DNA from 4 places in the Acinetobacter sp. 1124_18A genome. Region 3 is predicted to be linked to each of the others. Evidence: predicted binding sites of a transcription regulator. Region 3 holds the regulator's gene; each other region holds the start of a gene.
The links. Region 3 encodes PhoB, which activates phosphate uptake and scavenging genes when phosphate is short. Its sites were predicted from a motif close to TGTCATNAANCTGTCATAA; they were not measured.
Positions count from the first base shown of each region.

Region 1: the regulator PhoB is predicted to act here: its motif matches at 4,113-4,131, upstream of FY048_RS05835 (porin).
Region 2: the regulator PhoB is predicted to act here: its motif matches at 1,204-1,222, upstream of FY048_RS13520 (inorganic phosphate transporter).
Region 4: the regulator PhoB is predicted to act here: its motif matches at 3,103-3,121, upstream of FY048_RS02180 (NAD(+) kinase).

Region 1 is NZ_VTDF01000002.1:290,026-296,381, reverse strand. Features, by position in the region: gene FY048_RS05855 (ABC transporter permease) at 1-657, shown strand, start outside; gene FY048_RS05850 (DUF2797 domain-containing protein) at 693-1,562, opposite strand; gene FY048_RS05845 (DUF6231 family protein) at 1,602-2,063, shown strand; gene FY048_RS05840 (YidB family protein) at 2,163-2,756, shown strand; gene FY048_RS05835 (porin) at 2,863-3,969, opposite strand; gene FY048_RS05830 (HIT family protein) at 4,225-4,638, opposite strand; gene FY048_RS05825 (YARHG domain-containing protein) at 4,656-4,925, opposite strand; gene FY048_RS05820 (hypothetical protein) at 5,788-6,252, shown strand.
Region 2 is NZ_VTDF01000006.1:141,374-147,729, reverse strand. Features, by position in the region: gene metH (methionine synthase) at 1-804, opposite strand, end outside; gene FY048_RS13520 (inorganic phosphate transporter) at 1,269-2,900, shown strand; gene FY048_RS13515 (D-serine ammonia-lyase) at 3,065-4,399, shown strand; gene FY048_RS13510 (hypothetical protein) at 4,442-5,989, opposite strand.
Region 3 is NZ_VTDF01000003.1:377,104-383,459, forward strand. Features, by position in the region: gene FY048_RS09460 (pyridoxal phosphate-dependent aminotransferase) at 1-551, shown strand, start outside; gene FY048_RS09465 (MATE family efflux transporter) at 657-2,024, shown strand; gene FY048_RS09470 (SDR family NAD(P)-dependent oxidoreductase) at 2,082-2,915, opposite strand; gene FY048_RS09475 (TetR/AcrR family transcriptional regulator) at 3,129-3,800, shown strand; gene phoB (phosphate regulon transcriptional regulator PhoB) at 4,054-4,764, shown strand; gene phoR (phosphate regulon sensor histidine kinase PhoR) at 4,774-6,132, shown strand; gene FY048_RS09490 (alpha/beta fold hydrolase) at 6,201-6,356, opposite strand, start outside.
Region 4 is NZ_VTDF01000001.1:438,757-445,112, reverse strand. Features, by position in the region: gene FY048_RS02195 (dicarboxylate/amino acid:cation symporter) at 1-84, opposite strand, end outside; gene FY048_RS02190 (glycosyl transferase family protein) at 590-1,606, shown strand; gene FY048_RS02185 (YeaC family protein) at 1,805-2,077, opposite strand; gene FY048_RS02180 (NAD(+) kinase) at 2,074-2,982, opposite strand; gene mrcB (penicillin-binding protein 1B) at 3,168-5,564, shown strand; gene FY048_RS02170 (tetratricopeptide repeat protein) at 5,586-6,137, shown strand; gene FY048_RS02165 (NUDIX domain-containing protein) at 6,163-6,356, opposite strand, start outside.

The sequences.
Region 1 (6,356 bases), on a different contig from region 3:
TTTAACTCAGCTTTGCCCATTAGCCTTGAAACAAGAACATGGTACAACCCAAATCAGGAATCTCGTTGGAGCCTAATGCCTTCATTAATTGCAGCATTAAGTATGATGCAGACACTACTTTTATCCGCTTTATCAGTGGCGCGTGAACGTGAGCAGGGCACATTTGATCAGTTATTAGTGACACCGTATACGCCATTACAAATCATGATTGGTAAGGCCTTACCGCCAATTTTTGTAGGGCTGATGCAGTCAACCATTATTTTATTGATTATTTTGTTCTGGTTTAAAATTCCCATGAATGGCTCTATTGGGCTGCTTTATTTTGGTTTATTGAGTTTTAATGTGGCTGTAGTTGGGGTGGGCTTATCTATTTCAGCACTATCTTTAAATATGCAACAAGCCATGCTTTTTACGTTTTTATTGATTATGCCTTTGATGTTACTCTCAGGTTTACTTACTCCCATAGAAAACATGCCGGAAGCATTACAAATAGCAACGTATGCAAATCCTTTAAGGTTTGGAATTAACTTGGTACAACGGGTTTATTTAGAGGGTGCAAGCTTTGCACAAGTCAAATTTAACTTTATTCCAATGATCATTCTGGGAATAGTGACTTTGCCTTTGGCAGCTTGGCTATTTAGAAACAGATTATCTTAATTAAAAAGCCCCATTTTAGGGGCTTTAAAACTTACTTAGGCACGTATAATGAGTTCGTAACCCGTATATTTACGGATGTTAATAACACCCATATCAAAAATTAAATATTGGCCTTTAATGCCTTGTAATACACCACGAATTTTTGGTGTTTTATCCAGATTTAGAGACTTAATTTTTTCAGGATATTGTTCAACTGGGTAAACAAATTCACGTGGTAACTCATCTTCTAAGAATTCAACAGTTTCGTTAAATTCAAGATTTTGGCTAAATTCCTCACGAATTGTTTGAATTTTGGGTGCAAACTCTTCGATTAACTGATCACGTTGTTCTGTCAGTTTCAGAGGTTCAGCTTCACCCTTAAGAAGTTTACGCCAATCAGTTTTGTCAGCAACCAAAGAACCAAACATAGTTTCAAGTTGACCAGATAAACGGCGTGATCCAACTTTTAAAATAGGTAAGGCTTGAGTTGCTCCTTGATCTAACCAGCGACCTGGCATGTGATTGAGACGAGTAATACCTACTTTCAAAGCACTCGAATTTGCCAAATATACAATATGAGGTTGGAAACAAACATTGTGGGCAAAATCATCTTCACGGCACGTACCTAAGTGGTAGTGGCACGTTTCTGGTTTCATAATGCAGAGGTCACATTCTGCTTTAGTTTTAAAGCATTTAAAACAGTGGCCTTGAGAATAAGACTTCGGTGTTTTAGTGCCACAAGAGGTGCAATAAATATTACCTGTCCATTCGATTTCTAGTTCTTGTCCTAAATTAAAAGGAAGATCAATTTCTGAACGGTCTAATACAAATTTGTATTCAACATTTGCCTTGGTTGTCTGTTGATCAGTTACACTAGCATCTTTTAGGCCTGCATGCATTTTATGGCAAATGCCTTGTAGTTCCATAAAGTTTAAACTCACATCTTTCAATTAAGGGTTGCAGTTATGGCTGAACAAAATGTCATCACTTCTATGCTAGACGATTTATCAAACGAACAGCCCATTCATACTGCACTTTGTATTGGCCAGAAAATTGACCAGAATAACGCAATTCAATGGCACTATTTTACCGTAACTGAGCTTTTAAGTCTGCCTTTTACTCAGCGTTATGATTTGGGTTTTGTATTGTTTGATACAGATGAAATGCAGAACATAACTGAAGTACAAAAATCACAATTATTAGTAAAACTACGGGACTTATTAGCAAAACGAATTGTTGTGGTGAGTAAACGAAGTGATGAACAGTTATTGCGTTCTTTAGGTTTTACACAACTCATTGATAAAACTTCACATGATAGTGATTTTGCTTTATGGCAATTTAACATCTTGACCTATAAACATGTTCCAGATTGGTTTAATTCAAAGTTCTGGGCAAACCCAGAGAACTGGAATAAATTCCGCTGGTAAAATGGCACCAAATCTTTTTCAAAATTTAACAATTTGGCTTTTGCTGCCTTAACAAGAATCCGCGTATGCTCGTGTATAAACCATACATAAGAGTTACACATGACAAATTTAAGCAACATTGTAGAAGTTTTGGCTCAGCAGGCTTTAGGTGGGAACCAGCAAGCATCAGGTCAAGGTGGTTTAGGTGGAATTTTAGGTTCAGTACTCGGGCAAATGGGGGGCAATACTTCTTCTGGCACACAAGGCGGTCTTGGAGGAGTACTAGGTTCTGTATTGGGTCAAGTGACTGGAAATAATAATAACGCACCTCAAGCAGGTGGTGGCGTACAAAGTTTATTAATTGCAGTTGTACCTTTAATTTTAGGTTGGGTTCAACAACAAGGTGGTTTGCAAGCTGCTTTAGAAAAGTTAAAAGGTGCGGGTTTAGGTAACCAAGTTCAAAGCTGGGTTGATCCAAATCAAAGTAATAGCGAAGTTCCTACTCAACAATTACAGAGTTTATTTAATCCAGCTGACATTGAGCAAGTTGCTGCGCAAGCTCAAGCTCCAAAAGAGCAAGTTTACGGTGCAATTGCTTCAGTCTTACCTCAAGTCATTGACTCATTAACACCTCAGGGTGAAAGTACCGATCATCAAGAAGCAAACCAAGATATTCAAAACGTAATGAATCTTGTAAGTGGTTTCTTAAAGTAAGCTACAAACTAAAAAAGCCGGTATAAAATATCGGCTTTTTTAATCTGAACAATAAAATAAAAGGGCGTTAGCCCTTTTATTTTAGATATGAATCAAAGATAACTAATTAGAAGTTATATTCGATACCAGTACCTACAACAGTTTGCTTGTCGTCATCATTCAACCAGTCGCGTTTTTGTTGAGCAACGATACCGTAGAAGCGAGCTTGTTTGTTGATTTGGTAATCAAGACCTAAGCCGTACAAATCAATTTTACGATCTGATTGACCACTTACTTGGGTTTCAGCTGAAGCATATTCTGCTTTCACTTTAAGTTTAGTGTTAGGAATTTTATAAGCAGCTGTTACTGCATATGCTTGTTCCTCTAAACCACGGTAAGCCTTACCAGCTTTATCGATTGAACCATCTGATTTATATGATTGACCATATGCAGTCAAATCATCAGTAGGTTCAGCATGTTGCCATAAAGCACCTACAACAAAGCCAGATTTTGCGATGTCATAAGAACCAGTTACACGGTAAGCATCTGTATAAACATCTTTCAGACCGTAAGCAGCATATTTACCTTTAATACCGAAGTCACCAGCGGCAGCCACTGCTAAGCCAAGGTCTTTGTTTTCATAACCAAGAGAAGTTGATACTGAGTCAAAGCTATCATTTTTGCTGTCTTTACCAGTTTCACCATCTTTACTGTCAGAAGTACTTTCGCCAGTTTGAGCCATGATGTTGAACGTTAAACCAGCTAATAATTTAGGGTCTAATTCAAAACCTACTACGTTATCTAAGCGGTTTTCACCGTACATGATATTGGTAATATCTAAACGTGTATCGTCATTAAAGATGTCTTGGTTACCACCAGCAGCGGTTTTAAAGTAAGAGTCATATTTACCTACTTTTAAAGTACCAACACCTTCAGTTTTTAAACCGATGAAACGGTTACGAGCGCTAAGGTCACTATCAGAACCTGAACCATCAGTAGAAATTGCCCATTCAGCTAAATAAACAGCAGATAACTTGTCAGTTAATTTCTCTTCGCCTTTTACCCCAATGCGAGAAGAGTTTGAGTTAACTTCGGTAACATCACTTTTACCATCGAAATTTTTATTATCAACTTGGTTAATAGAAACATTTAGTTTGCCATACAAAGTTGGCGCTGCTTGCACCGCGTTTATGCTCAAAGTTGCAACTGCGGCAGCGAGTAGCAATTTCTTCATTGAGATTTCTCCAAAAGGTATTTAAAAATGGCGTATGCCTAGTTAACTATTTATTTTGTAGTTGACTTATGTACAAAAAGTTACAAAAGCTCACCAACTTGCTAAGCAGTATCGGCAAACTTTGTGACAGGGGCGTGAAAAATAAATGACAGTTTTATGACGATTAAAATTTAGAAATAAATTAATTATTTTAATTTTTTATAGTTTTTGGACGAAAAAAAGCGGAGTAAAAACTCCGCCTTAATACATTAAAAATCAAAGAGCTGCTTTAATTTTTTCAGCTAATCCCTTAATTTTTTCTTGATCTCCTAACTCTACAGCATGGCGTCCAAGTTGATGCACATTGGTAGGAATAAGGTGAAAATGAACATGGGGAACAGTTTGTCCTGCTGCTGCTCCAGAAAGTTGCATTAAGACAATACCTTCTAAATTGAAGGCTTTTTCCATTGCTTTTGCAATTTTCTGAACAACTTGTATGGTATATGCAGCTGCTTCTGGAGGTAAATCAAGCAGCGTTACAGCAGGTGTTTTTGGAATAACTAATGTATGACCATCGGCTTGAGGCATAATATCCATAAAAGCTAGAACTTGATCATCTTCATAGATTTTTATCGCTGGAAGTTCATTGCGTAAAATTTTTGCGAAGATATTTTGATCATCGTATGCCATGTATTATTCCTTTAAAATTATTTACATTTCAATTCTTTCTGACGCTCTTTAATAGCATCAAGACGTTGTTGCTCTTTGTCAGAAAACTTTGGTTTTGTCGTATGACAGTTTTCATTACCATATTTTTCTTTAGCATCAGGATCTTTAAAACAAAAGCCTTTTGATGCATAAATCAAATTATAATCGTCTTGCAATTTCTGACATTCTTGCTCAGGCGTTGCAGCTTGAACGCTTAAACCAGCAATGCTCACCATGCCAGTAAAGACTGCAACCATAAATTTATTCATGAGCGTTTCCTCAGTTAAAGGTATGAACCTGTACTCAATATAAGGTTTATTACCAATATTTCAATGACTATTAATTACTCAAGTGTCATTTTGGTTGATAATTTGTTCACAAAGTAAAGAAAAACTTTAGATATCAATAATTTATAAAAATCAAATAAAAACATAAACTTAAGCTAAATTTTATATATATTTCCAGAATTTGATTCTCGTTTAATCGACTTTAACTCTCACTGATGGTGGACAAATATGTTTCTAGTTGGGTTGAGCACACATAAAAAATTGCAGAAAAAGATAAGATTTTATAGTCTATTTGATTTGCTAAATAGACGGCTTAAGTTTGAAATTAGGTCAATGAAAAAGAAATATATCAATGACATTATGAAAATATAAAGCGTGATAATTATCACATTTTGTACTCTAGGATTAAGTGGAATTCACTGGGCCCATTTTAATTTAGACGGAAATGGGCTTTTTTCTTTTGATTTGTAAAATATAAATAAGTCAAAATTAATCTTAGTTTACAATTCAACTGAAAGATGTATTGATTTTACATGTTTTAGCTTATATTATATTGTCCTTAATTGCTGCGTTTGATAGTTTTTTGTTTTTGTAGCCCATTTCTAAAATTGAGATGGGCTTTTTTTTATTAAAGTTATTTCGAAATATATTAATTTAAACTTATGTATTGTGATGTATTTATCTTTATATTTAATTTGTGTGATTTATTTGGTGGGTAGCTTTCATGTTTACCATTGTGGTTACTTTTTAATCTAATCAACTTACATATAGCAATGTTATATGCATCATACTTCCTTAAAGAATCTGATTATTCATCGGAGACAAGATTAAAGGGAAATAGAGAATGTCACAGTTTTTACTCGTTGCTGAAAGCGTTTATATAAAATCTGAAGAAGATAAGTTTTTCTCGAAAGATATTATTGAGCATTTAAATAGCTTAATAAGTATTATTAGACAAGAGATAAAAGGAACTTCATACAGACTAAAATATAACTTTATTGATTTTGAAGAGTGCTTAAATAAGCCTAGTGAAGAATGTACAGTTAAGCTTGATATTAGCTTAATGCCAGCATTTAAGAATAAAGGCGAATACATTATGTGGTTGGCAAGTTTCATTGAAAAAATAACATTAGGAGGAAGAGAAAATTTTCCTCCACTTGCAAATACTTTGCTACCGAGCTGTATGCTTGCCAATTCTTATTTAAAAACAATGGAACAGGCTAAGGTTGTGTCTGAAAAAAGTGCGCAGATGATTGTTAATTACTTCAAATCACCTGATTACAAAAACATTATTCGAGTACCGACATAGCATAAAAGCTTTCTAAAATTTCCCATATTCAATTTTTCAGGCTATAGAAAAGTTCTTTAGAAATATACTTACTTTAAATAATCGAGTTTTCACGCCCTCATTTT
Region 2 (6,356 bases), on a different contig from region 3:
GGCAGAAATGAATGTATCCGCCACATCAGACACGGTTTTAACGTGAGGACGCATTGCATCTGCACCAAGGGCACAGTTGAAACCAATTGAAAGTAAGTCACCATGACGTACAGAGTTCCAGAACGCTTCAGCAGTTTGACCTGTTAAGGTACGGCCTGAGGCATCGGTAATGGTCCCCGAAATCATGAGTGGTAATTCATAACCAAGTTGTTTAAAGACTTCTTTCACCGCAAAAATTGCAGCTTTACAGTTTAATGTATCAAAAACGGTTTCAATCAGAAGGATATCTGCACCGCCTTCAATGAGCGCATGAGTTGCCTCAATATAGTTTTCTTTTAGCTCATCAAAGGTAATATTACGAAATGCGGGGTCATTTACATTAGGTGAAATTGAACAAGTACGCGATGTTGGACCGAGTACACCCGCTACAAAACGTGGTTTATCTGGAGTTGAATACTTTTCACAAGCTGCTTTGGCTAAACGTGCTGCTTCACGGTTAATCTCTGGAACAAGATCTTCCATGTGGTAATCAGACATTGAAACACGCGTGCCGTTAAAGCTGTTGGTTTCAATAATGTCTGCGCCCGCATCAAGATAAGCTTCATGAATACTTTGGATGATTTCGGGTTGAGTTAGCACAAGAAGGTCATTGTTACCTTTTAAGTCATGTGCCCAATCGGCAAAACGCTCACCACGGTAGTCGGCTTCTTCTAGTTTATGGCGTTGAATCATGGTACCCATCGCACCATCAATAATCAGAATGCGTTTGGCAAGAAGCGCTTTTAGGGTGGCAAGCGTAGACATAGAAAACCCCGATATTGTACAAATTTAAAAATGCGGCGCTATTGTAACAGAATAGTTGCACAATTGATGAGCTATAACGACCCGTCATTCACTTGTAATAGATTCATTAGGAAAACGGCTTTTATGACAAATAGAGATTGTTTTTTCATCAAATATTCATGAAATGATCATGATATTGAAATATTTCATCTGCAATATTCCGTTTTATGACAATTAAGCTGTTTAAAAAATAATCATACGGCTAATTTTTTATATATTTTTGCTTTAAAAATAGTCACAAATAAGGAATCTATAAATTGATTTAAATTATTGTATTTTAATAAAAAAATAAATTGGATAGAGGAAAGGTGCATCAAATGAGGTCAAAATATGAAAAATTGACTTCATCAGGCGCCGCTTTGTCATATAATTGTCATAATTTAATTTAAGAATACAGAGGATTTTTCTATCCTCTTACCGTCTGCATGAATTCTAATCTACCCCCTGTTTCGGATTCAAAACTTGCGGCAAACCTGCAAGTCAAATCGACGAATGTACATGTCCCAACACCTAAGTTTTTTATGCCGGTGTTTTTGACGATTATTGTTGCGACACTTATTTATATTGGATTTCAGGTGAGTGCTGATTTAGCACATGTTCCACCTTTGAGTCTCTATTCGGTTATTCTTTTATCTACTGCACTCTTGATTGCTTTAGGCTTTGAGTTTGTAAATGGCTTCCACGATACTGCAAATGCAGTAGCAACAGTGATTTACACCAATGCTTTACCTGCACCAGTTGCAGTCATGTGGGCAGGTTTTTGTAATTTTCTTGGGGTAATGGTTGCAAGCGGCGCAGTCGCTTACGGCATTATTGCATTGTTGCCTGTTGAACTGATTATGAACATGGGTAGCGGTGCAGGTTTCGCAATGGTTTTTGCGCTGCTTATTGCTGCGATTCTCTGGAACTTGGGTACTTGGTTCTTGGGTATTCCTGCTTCTAGCTCTCATACCTTGATTGGTTCAATCTTGGGTGTGGGCATTATGAACCATCTGTTGAGTGCATCGACTGGCGTAACAACCAGCGGTGTTGATATGGATCAGGTGATTAAAGTCGGTAAGGCTTTATTATTTTCGCCTTTAATTGGTTTTGCTTTTGCAGCGATTGTATTCTTGTTGGTTAAAACTGTTTTTAAACGCCAATTAGAATTATTTCAGCCACCAGAAGGTAACAAACCACCACCAGCAATCATTCGTGCAATTTTAATCTTTACCTGCACAGGTGTAAGTTTTGCACATGGTTCTAATGACGGTCAAAAAGGTATGGGTCTCATCATGCTGATTTTGGTTGGTCTGGTGCCGTTGGCTTATTCATTAAATAAAAATCTTGATACACAACAAGTTCAATCATTCCATCAGCTTTCTTCTCAAACTGCCGTATTTTTAAATCAAAATAAGCCAGAATTAACCGATGAAAAAGCTCGTGTTATTTTGACTAAATATATTCAAACTAAACAGCAAACCCCAGAAGTAGTGCCTGCATTGGCAAGCATGACTGATCATTTGGGTGAGCGCGTTTCTAGCTATAACAACTTAAAAGACATTCCAGAAGCTGCGATTAGTGAAATTCGTAATGACATGTATTTAAGCACCACTTCGTTTAAACGTTTGGACAAAGCGAATGCATTACCAAAAATGGATCAGTCACAACAAAAACTTGTGAAAGAATACCGTAGTAGCTTAGATTCATTCTTACAATACATTCCAACTTGGGTGAAAGTAGCAGTTGCTTTGGCACTTGGCTTAGGCACCATGGTGGGCTGGAAACGTATTGTTGTGACTGTAGGTGAGCGTATTGGTAAGCATCATATGACTTATGGTCAGGGGATGTCTGCTGAGCTTGTAGCAATGAGTACAATTGCAGCTGCTGACGGTTTAGGTATGCCTGTTTCAACAACACACGTTTTAAATAGTGCTGTTGCAGGTACCATGGTCGCGAATAGATCAGGCTTAAACTTCAATACAGTTAAAACAATTTTATCTGCATGGGTATTTACACTTCCTGCAACAATCTGTTTGTCAGGCGGTTTGTACTGGTTATTCTTACAGTTTGTATAAAAGCATTTAAAAAATTAAAGCCACTGTAAACAGTGGCTTTTTTATTTGTTTCTTTTTAAAGTTCAGTCTATTTTCATGTACATTCAATTATAAATTAACAAGTCGTTATAGAGCATCAAGCAGCTTCAAAAGCTGGGCTTAAAACTTTGATATCAGGATAGATTATGGATGCGGTTCAACTAGATCAGTTAAAACAACAATTTCCACTTATTGAGACATTGCAAGCCTATCAAGAGACATTTTGGTTTACACCTCATCGCTATCCTTTAACAGAAGCTTTAGAAAAAGTTGGACTCACAGCAGAGGATGTAAGTGACGCGGAAGCAAGGCTAGCGCGTTTCGCACCTTATTTAGCAAAAGTGTTTCCTGAGACTCAAGCTCAACATGGAAAAATTGAATCAGATATCGTTGAAATTACGAAAATGCAGCAAGCACTTTCTGCAACAGAACAAGTGCAACTGAGTGGAGCATTCTGGCTAAAAAAAGATAGTCATCTCCCTATTTCTGGTTCAATTAAAGCACGTGGTGGTATTTATGAAGTCTTAGCTCACGCCGAAAAATTGGCAATTGAGGCAGGGCTCCTCAAGTTGGAAGACGATTACAGTAAGTTAGATCAAGATTCATTTCGAACGTTTTTTTCTAAGTATCAAATTGCAGTAGGTTCTACAGGCAACCTAGGGCTTTCGATTGGCATTATGAGCGCCAAACTGGGTTTTAGAGTCACAGTCCATATGTCTGCCGATGCGAGACAGTGGAAGAAAGACAAACTACGTTCACTGGGCGTCAATGTTGTGGAATATGCCAGTGATTATGGCGTAGCGGTTGAAGAGGGAAGAAAAGCAGCAGAGCAAGATCCACACTGTTTTTTTATTGATGATGAAAACTCGAAAACATTATTTTTAGGCTATGCCGTTGCAGGAATACGCTTAAAACAGCAATTTGAGCAAAAACAGATTAAAGTTGATGCTGAACACCCATTATTTGTTTATTTGCCGTGTGGCGTGGGTGGTGGCCCTGGTGGAGTGAGTTTTGGGTTAAAACTGGCTTTTGGTGAGCATGTACATTGTATTTTTGCTGAACCAACCCATTCGCCTTGCATGTTACTTGGTGTACACACTGGTTTGCATGATCAGATTTCAGTAAATGACATTGGCATCGATAACGTTACAGCCGCAGATGGGCTTGCAGTAGGTCGTGCTTCAGGTTTTGTGGGGCGTGCTATGCAACAGCTAATTGATGGTTATTACACTATTCATGATGAACGTTTGTATGAACTCATTGCGCTTTTAAATCAAACTGAAAATATTCAGCTTGAGCCTTCAGCGGTGGCAGGCATGATGGGTCCATATTATGTTCAGACGAGTCCTGATTATCTGGCTTTACATCAACTATCAGCTGAGAAATTAAAACAGGCAACCCATGTAGTATGGGCGACAGGAGGTGGTATGGTGCCGTCTGACGAAATGCAAAAATATCTATCACACTTTCAAAATAAATAAACACAGAAAAAAGCCCAATTCTAGAATTGGGCTTCAATCAAATTATTTTTTAGATGATTTTCCAAAAGGTAGCTTTTCGGTTGCAAAGCCATAGATTGCAGCAAAAGGCAGGGCAGTTCTTGCTAAATAAGCAACACGCCACAATCCACCGTGGTTGGCACCTTCCATCATAAGTTCAAGCGGATGGTCTAGCTCAGTTTCAGGATTTGCCACAGAAGACTCATTTCTTAAGTCATGAATCCAGATTGCTGCCATAATGGCATTGGTGGTTTCAGGGCTAAATGCTTCTACATCAAAAAGCTCTGCACCATTAAAAGCTGCTTTCAATAATGGGTTTTTAGTCACAGAGTAGGTGGTTGTAGATGGAGCAATATTAATACTTACATGTTGCCCCTGATGACGGGCCAAAATAGCACGCCATTGTTGAATGCGTTTTGCCAACGCATAATTTGGACCTTGCTCAACGACTAGACAGTCGGCAATACCATAAGTTTTTCCATTTTCACAATCAATCAAGTCTTGATATGGCGCTTGAAAAAAACGGTTTAAGGAAAGTGTAGAAACGCCTTTCACTGCCATTTTTTGTATTTTTGTGCGTGATTTAAATTTTTGTTGAGCAGCTTTGGCTACGTCTTTAGGAACCGCGTAAACATCGGTTGGCGTGCACATAAACATAAGGCTTGTCTCAGGTTTATGCTCGCTCACATATTGCATAATGCTGTCCATTGCCATGGAAACACGAACGTGCTTTTCACCATCTAAATAAGCAATTGCGGCCAAATCTAACTTTTGCGGAAACTGAACTAGCCACTGTGCAATTTCTGGTAATTGAGTCAATAAATTTGCACCCAATTTATCTCTTAATTCAGAAACTTTTGCTGATGAATCAATTTGTTCAACACTTGGTGCAATCAGAGTTGCGTTTCCTTGCTGAATCGTATTTAAAATTTTGCCCCAGACACGTGGGTTTGGTAAGTCGACTGCAATAATATTCGCTTTCCATTTGGCTAACCAAGGCAGGGGGCCTGCTTCTGAAGCTGCACCAAACAACACCATGGTACGGTCAGATAAATCAAACCATTCTGGGTGTGCAGTAGCTTCACGCAAAGCTTTTGCATGGCTTGGTTCAATAATACCAGCCTCTTCCCAACGTTGAATTTGATCTAGCAAGCTTTGTCCACTGAGTTTTTGTCCTTTGTAAGGTACATACCACTCTGGAGCTGCTTCACTTTCACCTTTAATTTTTACTGTATGAAGGGGTGTTGATGAAGCAATATGAACTGCATCTTTTAAAAGGTAATGTTTACTATCACGATAATAGTCAAAAATATGGTGAGCTTTATGCAAACCTTGCTTAGCAATAGTAATTGGGTTGCTACTATTTGAGATCCCTTGCTTAACAAGTGCTTTAAAATAGATAGGGTAGTTTTTTCGCCAGTTTTTTTCATTCAACACTTGTTGCGCGGTTTTATTATCTACAACAGATAAAGCCTCTGACAAAATCTCTTGGCCTGTAAGAGATGTGCTTTGTTTTTTTGTTGAGGCGTGTACTGGAAATTGTAGACCTTCGACTTGACTTGTGCTGGACATAAAATATCTCGTTATAAGACTGGGTTAATATACAGATGTATACATTATCTATGCCAATGAAAGGAAACGAGTGGCAATAACTGACAAAATAATATTGATTATTTATGTGATGAAACATGGAAGAGCGATTTATTATGATAAATTCATCTCATTTTGGTCTTAATTTTTTTCACAATTTTAGAACATTTTTATAGACTTACGTTACATAAATGATTATTTTGTATTAAGCAAATACATCAGTTTTAACCTGAAGGTAAAATGTTCAAAATGTATCAATAATACAGATGCAGAAATGATTAAAAACTAGACTTTTTTATTAAAAGATAAGAAAAGTCAGACGGAATAAGAAAGAATTGGGGTGAAACTA
Region 3 (6,356 bases):
AACACTTAGTGTTTGATGGTCAACAACACTTTAGTGCTTTGCATTTTCCAGAGCTCAGAGAGCGTAGTTTTGTGATTGGGTCTTTTGGGAAAACCTTTCATGTGACGGGCTGGAAAACAGGTTATTGCGTCGCGTCACCTGAGTTAATGCGTTTATTCCGCCAGATTTACCAATATGCGAATTTCTGTGGCACGATGCCTTTTCAGATTGCTCTAGCGCAATATATTGAGCAACATCCAGAACATATTCAAGAGCTTTCGCAGTTTTACCAAACTAAGCGAGATCGATTTAATCAGGCGATTCACAATAGCCGTTTCTTGTTAAAACCATCTCAAGGTACGTATTTTCAAAACCTTGATTACAGTCAAATTAGACCCGATTTAAACGATGTAGAAATGTGCCAGTTTCTTGCGGAGCAACATAAAATTGTGGCTATTCCTGTTTCGGTTTTCTACCAGCAAGCGCCCGAGTCTTTACGCCTGATTCGCTTCTGCTTTGCTAAAAATGATGAGACATTGCAAAAAGCAGGAGAAATCTTGAATGAATGTTAATAAATTTAGAAACTTAGCACAGTAAAACACTACAAGAAATTTCACCTAAATATGCTAAGTTGAATGTCCGCCCCGCTCATCAAAGAGATGGGCGATGGAGAACACATGCCACCAAGACAGTCTTTAATTCACCAGCAAAATCTATGGAAAACGTTTTTTGTTTTCTTGCTCCCCCTTATTGCAACTAATATTTTGCAGAACTTATCGGGAACGATTAACACCATCTTCGTTGGTCAAATGATGGGAGTTGATGCGATTGCTGCCGTCTCTGTTTTTTTCCCTATTTTATTCTTGCTCCTCGCTTTTATTATCGGGATTTCAACGGGTACTACTGTTTTAGTAGGGCAAGCATGGGGCGCACAAAATATAGAGAAAGTCCAAAGTGTGGTCGGTTCTACCCTGTTTATGACACTGATTGGTGGGGTAATTACCGCGATTATCGGTGTGTTTTTTGCCCACGATATTTTAGAATTATTAGGTACAGATCCAAAGGTAATGCATCTTGCTTTGCCTTATGTACAATGGATGCTGGCGGGTAGCCCGCTTCTGTTTGTTTATATTATTTATACCTCAATTTTACGGGGTGTAGGCGACAGTACCACGCCTTTACTTGCATTGGCATTAACCAGCGTAATTGGCTTAGTGATTACCCCGATATTGCTTAAAGGTTATTTTGGCTTACCCGCCCTAGGAATTATTGCTCCAGCAATTGCAACGATCACGGGTTATGTTGCTATCTTAATTTTTCTGGCAATTTATCTGAACAAGAAAAATCACCCGCTTAGACCTAATCGGCAGCTTCTGCAACATATCCGTCACAATCCAGAACTGAGCAAAATTATTTTGCGCTTAGGCGTGCCAACCGGCATTCAAATGATTACCACCTCAATGGCTGGCTTGGTTATTGTTGGATTGGTTAACCATTACGGATCGCATGCTACAGCAGCGTATGGTGCAGTGAATCAGGTACTCAACTACATTCAGTTCCCTGCCTTGTCGATCTCAATTGCAGCTTCAATTTTTGCAGCACAAGCGATTGGTGCAGGCAAATCAGATCTGTTAGCACGGGTAACCCGCACAGCTTTGGGAATGAACTTTTTATTTACAGGTACCTTAATTGCACTTGGCTATCTATTTTCAAAATATTTAATGGCTTTGTTTATTACCGACCCAACTGTGGTGGTGTTAGGGCAGCAACTTTTATTTATTGTGCTTTGGGCAATTTTATTCTTTGGTGCAGGTGCCATTTTTGCATCGATCATGCGTGCCAGCGGAACCGTGACTGTCCCAATGCTCTTAAACATCTCTGCTATTTTATTTATTGAAATTCCATGTGCTTACTGGTTTAGCTCAATGTGGGGGCTTAAAGGAATCTGGGTTGCCTATGCCTTGGCATTTGTGAGTTTATGTATTATTCAAGGCTTGTATTACCAATTTATCTGGAAGAAAAAGAAGATCAAAGTTCTTATTTAGAACTATTCAAACCACATAAAAAAAGCCATCATTTGATGGCTTTTTTACGTTAAAAAATTATTTCATTAATTTGGTCACAATGGTTGAAGCACGTTGATATCCCGTTGGGAATAAACGCTGGAATGCATCAAGAATTTTTGCATCACTGCCAATCAATAAACGGCGTTTATTTTTTAATACCGCTTGTAAAATTTGACGAGCTGCTTCTTCAGGTGGAGTACGTAGTAGCTTGTCAAAGTTTTGAATTGATTTAGTCGGGTCCATCCCTAAACTATTCAGGCTATCACTCATTTTTGCAGATTTAGCAATATTGGTGCGGATTCCACCCGGATGTACGCACAACGAGCTTACGCCACTTTTTTCAATATCCAACTCTTGGCGTAATGATTCAGTAAAACCACGCACAGCAAATTTAGTCGCGTTATAACCAGATTGGGTTGGTTGAGCGGTTAAACCAAATAAGCTCGAAATATTAATAATATGACCATCTTGAGTTTGCTTAATGAACGGTAAAAACTCTTTAGTTCCGTACACGACACCCCAGAAGTTAATCCCAACGATCCACTCTAAATCTTCGTAGGTTGCACCTTCAACAGTTGAGCCTAACGCAACACCAGCATTGTTAAAAATCAGGTTAACCGAGCCATGATCTTGAACAGTTTCTTGTGCCCACTGCTTTACTGCTTCACGGTCAGAAACATCAAGCTTTTTGGTGCTAACAGTAATATTGCTATACTGTTTTAATAACTCGACAGTTTGCGCTAATCCCTTCTCATTAATATCACTTAATGAAAGATGGCAGCCCTGTTTTGCCAAAAGAATTGCTAACTGCTGCCCAATGCCCGAACCCGCGCCCGTAATTGCAGCGACTTTGTTTTTAAAATTTTTCATTGTCCATCCTTTGTTTTTCGATATTTGCACAGTCGGTTCATTGCATGTGCAATTCAGACCTCTTCAATATAATTTTGACAATATCCATTGTCAATATAGTACACTGTAATTTCAGATAGAATGGCACAATTCTGCTGAGGGCTTTATCATAGTAAGCATATTTGGCCAAAACCTATAAATTAGGAAACCATTCTTTTAGGAAACGACTTATTTATGGCGACTAACGACTCAACCAGTAAAAAGAAAACAAAAACTGTGAGTAAAGAACGTCAGTTCAAAGGGTTATCTCTATCTGAACGTAAAGAGGCACGCCGAGAAAAACTGATTGAAGCTGGCATTGCCACCTATGGAACGCTCGGTTTTTTTTCCGTGACCGTCAAGGATGTCTGCCAAGAAGCAAAACTCACAGAACGCTATTTTTATGAATCATTTAAAAAGAGTGAAGATTTATTTCAAACCATCTTTTTAAAAATGATTGAAGAATTACAGCAAAACTTGATGCAAGCTGTCATTAAAGCGACACCTGATCCAGAAAAAATGGTGGATGCTGGCTTAAGAGCGCTTCTGACCACATTAAAAAACGACCCAAGATTAGCTCGTATTGTCTATGTTGATGCAGTTTTGGTCCAAGAATTACATAATCAGGCCACCATTCAAGAGACACTTGCGCAATTTGATCGCATGATTCAGGCCTTTGTTATGTTGACCATGCCGCAAATTCAACACCATGAAAATGAGCTCTCTTTAATCGCAACTGGCCTAAATGGATATGTCACTCAAATCGCAATTCGATGGGTCATGGGAGGCTTTGAGCAGTCTCTTGAACAGGTTTTAACCGCGTGCCGCATTGTTTTCTTATCTTTATTAGCTCAGGTCTCAAAATAATATTAAAGTTTTTTGACACTCAAAAATGTGAAAACATTAAAAGACTTAAAAAGGGTAACATGTTGAATGAATTTAAGAATATTTAAGCTTCCATGTCATCATTTGGTCATACCTTTGCCTTAGTTTTGTCACAAATTATTGCTAAATTCAATTTTATAGACTTTTCTGCAATGAAATTGTCATAATTAATCTTTGTAATAAGCCTGTCATAACTACAAAACGGTTCACCGTTAAATCTATAGGATATTGCGCTGTGAAAGATGACTATATTTTAATTGTCGATGATGAGCTTCCTATTCGTGAAATGATCCATACTTCTTTGGACATGGCAGGCTTTCAGTGTTTACAGGCAGAAGATGCCAAACAGGCTCATCAAATTATCGTCGACCAACGTCCGGCGCTTATCTTGCTTGATTGGATGTTACCTGGAGGCGTAAGTGGTGTCGATTTATGTCGCCGCTTAAAACGAGATGAGAACCTATCAGAAATTCCAGTCATTATGTTGACTGCCCGCGGAGAAGAAGACCACAAAGTACAAGGTCTTGACGCTGGCGCAGATGACTATATGACTAAACCTTTCTCAACACGTGAACTGGTTTCACGTATTAAGGCAGTTCTGCGTCGTGCTAATGCATTAAGTGGTGAAAAAACCATTGATGCTAATGGTTTAATTCTTGATCCTGTAAGCCAGCGTGTTAGCTTTGGCGATAGTATTTTAGAAATGGGTCCAACTGAATATCGCTTACTTGCTTTTTTTATGACCCATCCAGAGCGTGCATATACACGTGCCCAGTTGCTCGATCAGGTGTGGGGAGGTAATGTATATATCGAAGATCGAACTATCGATGTACACATCCGTCGTTTACGTAAAGTTTTAGAACCTTTCAGTGTTGACCGATTTGTTCAAACTGTGCGTGGAACAGGCTACCGCTTTTCAACACGTGCAGATTTAGCCGCAGGTTAACCAAGATTTATGTATGAACCCTACCCCGTCCCCGAACAGGTACGTGAACAAAAGCTTTCCCGCTACAGTAGTTTATGGACGTTTGCCAAACAAGATTTACGGCTTTTATTATTTTTTCTAATTATTGCCGGTTTAGTCGGTTTAGGCCTTGGGTATTTCTGGAGCTGTATTTTTATCGCCTTCGTGGTGTTTTTTACACTCCAGTTGCGTTCTTTATATCTGGTCAATGACTGGATTGCGAATAAGCCTTATGACGTTCCTCCAAATCTAAACGGGATTTGGGGGGCATTATTGTTTAATGTTTACCGTGCTCAGCGTCAGGAACGAATTGTTCAGGCCGAAATGGTCGGTTTAATTGACCGAGCTCAATCATCTTTAGTTGCCCTTGCCGAAGCCGTTGTTTTGATTGATGACCAACATCAAATCGAATGGTGGAACCCTGCTGCTGAACGTTTATTGGGCATCAGCCCTCTCGACCGCGGCCGTAACTTATTAACGATTTTACGTCAGCCGACTTTTATTGAATATTTTAACAATATTGATCAGGCACCCGATGGTATCAAGCTTCACTCTAATTTTGATGATGACCGCTATGTACAGGTTAAACTCACACGATTTGGTGGAGAAAGTCGCTTATTGGTAGCTTACGACGTTACGCGTATGCACAACCTTGAACAAATGCGTAAAGACTTCGTCGATAATATCTCTCATGAACTTCGTACACCATTAACTGTACTCAGTGGTTATATCGAGACATTTACCGATCAAGAAGATATTAGTCCACGCTGGAAACGTGCATTTGATCAGATGCAGTCACAAACCAAACGCATGAATGCTTTGGTGAATGATTTACTGCTGTTATCGAATTTAGAAAACAACAAGAAAGTTGCAAAAAATCAGATTATTGAAATGCCGAGCTTAATGAATCAACTCTTTGATGATGCTCAGGCCTACAATGCCGATTATGGACACACACTCAATTTACACATTGATAGTCATTGTGACCTGATTGGTTCTGACATGGAAATTGCCAGTGCATTTAGTAATTTAATTACTAACGCCATCAAGTACACACCAAAAGGTGGAACTATTACGATTGGCTGGCACGACGATGGTGAACATGCGTACTTTAGTGTACAAGACACAGGTATTGGAATTAACCCAAAACATTTGCCACGTTTAACTGAGCGCTTCTATCGTGTTGACAGCGACCGTAGTCGCCAAACAGGTGGTACAGGTTTAGGCTTGGCGATTGTAAAACACGTGCTTATGCAACACGGTGCCCATTTAGATGTGCAATCTAAAGAAAATGAAGGTTCAACCTTTACCGTAGTTTTTCCGAAAGAAAGACTATATAACATGACCTAAAATTATCTCCCGTACATATAAAAAGCCGACTTATGAAAAGTCGGCTTTTTTGTATTATTTAAAATAATTTACTTAAAATTAGAGCAATATGATTTCGTCTGATTTTTGTCTATTACATTTAAAAAGTTAGTGGCAAATGTATTGCTCTGGCGTAATGCATCGCGATGATCTCCGCCATCAATCGTTTGATAGATGGTTGGTTTTTTTAATTTACATAGCTGCTG
Region 4 (6,356 bases), on a different contig from region 3:
GGAAAAATGTCCTACCAAAACACCCGCAATAATCGCAATAATCACTTGAAAATAAAGTGATTTATAAATCGGTTTTTTAGCCATAACTTTACTTCAATCTATATTTCCAAGTCCGTTGGAAATACCAAAATGAAACGTCTATTCTTTACGAATACACAGCCCTAACCTTTCACATGAACACCGCAAAAGGGAAACGGTTCTTTGTAAACAAAAAACCTTCCTACTACCTCAATGAAAACAAAAAAAGCTGTTTTCTAAAACAGGAGAATACCTGAAGTTTCTAACCACTTTGAGTAGTTAGAAATAACCTCTTACTTTTTCAATAAAAAGCTGAAGATATAGGAGAATCACAGAAAATTATGATATGAGTGCTCAAAAAAGCACGAGAAAGTGTACTCGAATTAAATAATGATTCGGTTAAATTTTTAGCTAATACGCGCAAAAAACACTCATGCAGCCCTAAGACTTTAGTATAAGAAACACTTTTGATATTTTTTCGACACTTTTTTATGTCATATTGATTAAACACTTGTGGACATTTCATTTTGAGCTGCCTGCATCCCATCATTTTTATTGTTTTTGAACTACGATGAATACTAAACGTAATATCTATAAAGATGCTGAACACCCATTCGCTCAATATGTCCGTATTTTAGGTAAAGGAAAAAGTGGTTCACGCTCTTTAAGCTATGAAGAAGCTTATCAGGCATTCACCATGATTTTAAAAGGTGAAGTGCTTGATGTGCAGTTAGGTGCTTTTTTAATGCTACTTCGTGTTAAAGAAGAATCTATTGATGAACTCGCTGGTTTTGTTCAAGCCACTAGAGATCAACTCAATTTTCAGCCCTTAGAAGTCGATTTAGACTGGTCATCTTATGCGGGTAAGCGTAAACATTATCCTTGGTTTTTATTAGCTGCCCTTACGCTTGCCCAACATGGCTATAAGATTGTTATGCATGGCGCTTCAGGCCATACGCTTAATCGCGTCTATACTGAGCAAGTTTTAGAATATCTGGGTTATCAAATTTGTCACTCTGAACAAGAAGTGCGTACACAACTAGCAGAGCAAAATTTCGCATACTTACCTTTAGATGTGATTTCACCAGTTTTAAGTGAACTAATTTCTTTAAGAAATGTGATGGGATTACGTTCTCCAATTCATACTTTAGCCCGCTTAATCAATCCTTTTAATGCTAAAGCTACCTTACAAGCTATCTTCCATCCAGCGTATAGAACTTCACATCAACATAGTGCACTGCGCTTAGGCTATCAAAATAGTGCTGTCATTAAAGGTGAAGGTGGTGAGTTTGAGCGAAATCCAGATGCAAAAACACTCATTTGTGGCATTAAAAATGGTGAGCTTTATGAACATGAGTTACCAAAACTCACGCCTGAACGTAGTCCAACTGAAGAAGAGTTAGATTTAGCAACTTTTAAAGCAGTATGGTTAGGTCAACAGCACCATGAATATGGAGAAATGGCAGTAACTGAAACAATGGGAATTGCACTATATACCATGGGAGTTGTTGCTAGTTTTGAAGAGGCAATGCAAAAAGCAAAAGTATTATGGGAAACAAGAAACTCAGAGCTAAAAGATAAAATTTAGTTCATACAGCCTTATACGCCATGTCTCTTCGATATTGTTGCATATAGGCAATACTTACTTTTCAAAGATGAAAAGTAACAAAAATCTTTCGTTGAGCAAACAGTACGTTCTTGTACTGTTGCTCAACAGGCGACATCCATGTCGCCCACGCGATAGCAAATGCTAATATGATTTATCTTTTTATTCTAAAATGCTGTTTTAAACAAAACGAATTGGTTTAAATTCTGGCTCATGTTTGTGGTGATCATCTTCACAAACCTCACCCTCTTCTTTCGTACCGCGGTCAATATAACCACTACGCTGCTCTTCTGGTAAGTTCTTTAACTCCCAAGCAATTACAGCTTGCATACAGGTTTCACGCTGCTCTTTTGTTAAAACAACGCCATTTGGCCATTTACCAATTTCTACTGCTGTTTTTAAACGCTCTACAATCTCAGGGTTTAAAATAGATAGCATTTGTTCAATATTCATGATTCATCTCTTTGGAAAGATTCAAAATCTTGGTTCCAACCAAGTTTGGTACGGCAGGCCATATAAAAATCATAACCTGGTGGATGCAATAAACTTAGTTTAAATGGATGTTTGCGGATGTGTAAACTATCTCCAACATTGAGCGATATACTATGTTGACCATCTGCACTCACCATTGGTAACACCCGATTTTCGCGAATAACAATCTTAATTTCGCTTTGTCCACCGACGACGATAGGACGTGATGACAAGGTATGAGGGTGCATTGGAACTAATGCAATCGCATCCATGCTTGGATGTAAAATTGGGCCGCCACCTGACAAAGCATAGGCAGTTGATCCAGTTGGAGTCGAAACAATTAAACCATCACTATGCTGGCGATAAACGTATTGACCATCAATGTTAAGTTCAAAGTCAATCATGTGAACCGACTTACCCGAATGCAAAACGACATCATTTAAAGCAATTGCATCATAAATGACTTCGCCATTTGTTCTTACTTCCATTTCAAGTAAGAAACGACGATCAAGTTGAAAATGCCCTTGAAGCACTTGGTCAAGTTTAAAAATCGCTTCTGACGGTTTGATATCAGTTAAAAAACCTAATCGCCCACGGTTGATACCAATTACAGGGGTATTATAACGAACCAAAGCCCTTGCAGCATGGAGTAAAGAACCATCGCCGCCAACCACAATAACTAAATCAGCAACTTCACCTAATAAATGACGGCTTACTATCTGTGCATGATCATAAGGCACTAATTCGGCTGTTTCCTGATCAAAAATGGGGTTCAAACCTAAGTTCAATAAATGATCATGAATTAAACAGAGTGTTTCTACAACTGATGATTTATCTGGTCGACCGATTAACCCGACGTTTCTGAAGGACTTATGTGAAATTTGCACGAATGAGTAAGCTCCGCTGCGATACTCGGCTATAATAACATTAACCCGATTAATTTAAAAAAACATAACTACAAGATGCTGTAAAATTCAATCTAACTTTTCCAATTATTCACAGTTTTATCATTGCAAATTGATGACAAGCTATCGCATCATTACAGGCATTGTTAGGGTTTTATCTCATTTTTATGAAGTTTGAACGTGGTATCGGTTTCTTTGCACTAATCTTTTCCATTTTGGTCATTGGTGCTTTTATTGCTCTTAGTATCTATCTGATTCGTTTAGATAATATTATCCGTGAAAAATTTGAAGGACAGCGGTGGGATATTCCTGCCAAAGTGTTTGCACGACCTTTGGAAATTTATAACAACGCGCCTATTTCTCAAGCAAATTTCACTCAAGAATTAAAGTTATTGGGTTACAAAACTTCAAGTAATTATGACAAGTCTGGAAGCTATGTTGCTCAAGGCAGCAATATGTATATCCACACACGTGGTTTTGACTACGGTGACAGCGTTGAACCAGAACAAGTTTTAGAATTAAGTTTCGCAAATGATCAAGTTGTTGAAGTTAGAAGTACTAAACCCTCTTCAACCGGCGTTGCACGCTTAGAACCGCTACTCATTGGAGGAATTTATCCTCAACACAATGAAGACCGTGTACTCATTAAACTGAATAATGTCCCTAAACCACTCATTGAAGCTTTAATTTCTACAGAAGACCGCAATTTTTATCATCATCATGGTATTTCAATTCGTGGTACAGCTCGTGCATTGGTCAGTAATGTTACTGGTGGAAAACGTCAAGGTGGCTCAACCCTGACTCAACAATTAGTTAAAAACTTCTATCTCACCCCTGAACGCACACTAAAACGTAAAGTCAATGAAGCATTAATGGCTTTACTCATCGAACTGCATTACAGCAAAGATGAAATTTTAGAGGCGTATTTAAATGAAGTGAATCTGGGCCAAAATGGTAGCTACTCAATTAATGGTTATGGTTTGGCTTCACAATTTTATTTCGGTCTGCCGCTACGTGAACTCAGTGTCGCACAACAAGCTTATTTAGTCGGTTTAGTTCAAGGTCCTTCTTTATATAACCCTTGGAAAAACCCTGAAGGTGCAAAAAAACGCCGCGATACCGTGTTAAATAACATGCGTGTGATGGGTTATTTAACTCAAGCTGAATATGAAGATGAAATTGCACGTCCTTTAAATGTGTTAAGTAAACCAAGTTTAGGGCCTGCAAAATTCCCAGACTTTTTAGATATTGTACGTCGTCAATTACGTACAGAGTATCAAGAAAGTGATTTAACCAATCAGGGTTTACGTATTTTTACGACCTTAGATCCAATTACTCAAACGCAAGTTCAAAATGCGTTTAAAGCTTCAGTAGACCGTTTGGCTAGCAGTAATCCATCTCGTTTGAAAAATTTACAAGGTGCTGTACTGATTGCACATCCTGAAAATGGTGAGCTCGTTGCAGCGGTTGGTTCTACACAAGACTTTACTGGTTTTAACCGCGCTTTAGATGCGAAACGTCAAGTTGGTTCTTTGTTGAAACCTGTGATTTATTTAAGTGCTATTGAATCGGGACGTTATAACTGGGCAAGCCAAATTGATGATGCTCCGATTAGTGTTCCTGTAGACGGCGGTAAAAGCTGGACACCTAAAAACTATAGTGGTGGTGGACATGGCGTAGTGAGCCTGAGTGAGGCATTAGCGAACTCATATAACCTTTCTGCTGTACGTTTGGGTCAAGAGTTTGGTCTATCTACATTTACCAATAATTTAAGAAAGTTTGGTGTTGAGTCAACAATTCCTGCCTACCCTTCTATTTTCCTTGGGGCAGTCAATATGTCACCAATGGAAGTACTCGGAATCTATGAAAACTTCGCTACAGGCGGTTTTAAATATCCAACTCGTGCGATTCGATCTGTCGTAGATGCCAATGGTCGTCTGCTTGACCGTTATGGTCTTAAGGTGCAACAGACGATTGATCCATCTGTTGGCTATATCATGAATTATGGTTTACAACAGGTGATGTCTTCGGGTACTGGCCGTTCAGCCTATAGTAGCTTATCTCCAGCTTTAAAATTGGCGGGTAAATCAGGTACAACTAATGATACACGTGACTCATGGTTTGCAGGTTATTCAGGTAATCATGTGGCTGTCGTGTGGTTAGGTTTAGATGACAACAATGTTACTGGTCTAACAGGTTCATCTGGTGCATTGCCAGTGTGGACTAATGTGATGAAGCAATTACGTCAAACTCCTGTGAATCTACGTCAACCAGACACTGTACAGTGGCAATGGATTGATCGTGCATCAGGTGATTTATCTGCACAGGCTTGTGATGGTGCTATGTATATTCCGATGCTAACGCATACAGTTCCACATCGTGCTACCCCATGTGCAGCGCCTTATTATCAAGTTGATCCAACATATACGCCACAAAGTGATAACACAACGCCAGCTTCTCAACCGGATAATACCGATAGCTATATTCGTGATAGTGAAAGTCAGATGCAACAAGATCTGTCAAATAACTCACATGTGATTTCAAGTGGTAGTTATAACAACTAAGTGTTAACAGGAAAGTAGGATATGTTGAAGAAAGGTGTTTTTTATATTGGTGCTGTACTTATGGTCGGTTGTACAACTTTGCCTGATCATTCTGAGTCCAAAGAGAAAACACCAACTCCACCTGTAAAGAAAAATACGGAAACGCCAACGGGTGTAAAAATTACACCTTATGAGCATCCGGAAATTCAACGCAAAAATTTACAGGTTATTGTTCCGCAGCAAAAGAAGCTCCAACGCTTTAGTGATGATGGAAGTCAGTTACCTGCATTTAAAGTCTTAATGCAGAAAACTGAGCAGGCTTACAAAAATCAGCAATGGTCAGAAGCTGAACGTTATGCGCTTCAAGCACAGCGTTTAGCGCCCCAAGCAGCTGAGACTTATTTATTTCTTGCCCTTACGGCAAATCATAAGCAGCAATATTCTAATGCTGAGTCTTTAGCAAGACGTGGCTTAAGCTTTGCCCAAAGTCAGGCCATGAAAAAGCAGCTTTGGTTGACTATTTTAAAAGCTGGACAACAACTTAATAATCAAAAAACTGTTCAAGAAGCACAGCAAGCATTAAAAGCTCTCTAGCTTCTAATGCTTGTTTATTTTCTTATTAAAAATTACGAATGCCTGCTAAACCATATGCACCATGCTGCTGTGCAGTGGCTAAATCATCAGGATGCACTCCTCCCAGTCCAAAAACTGGAATTTGGCTATTTTGAGCCAGATCAGCAAAGCGTTCCCAGCCTAATGCCGCGGCTTCTGGATGAGTTGCTGTCTGTTGTACAGGACTCATAAAAACAGCAT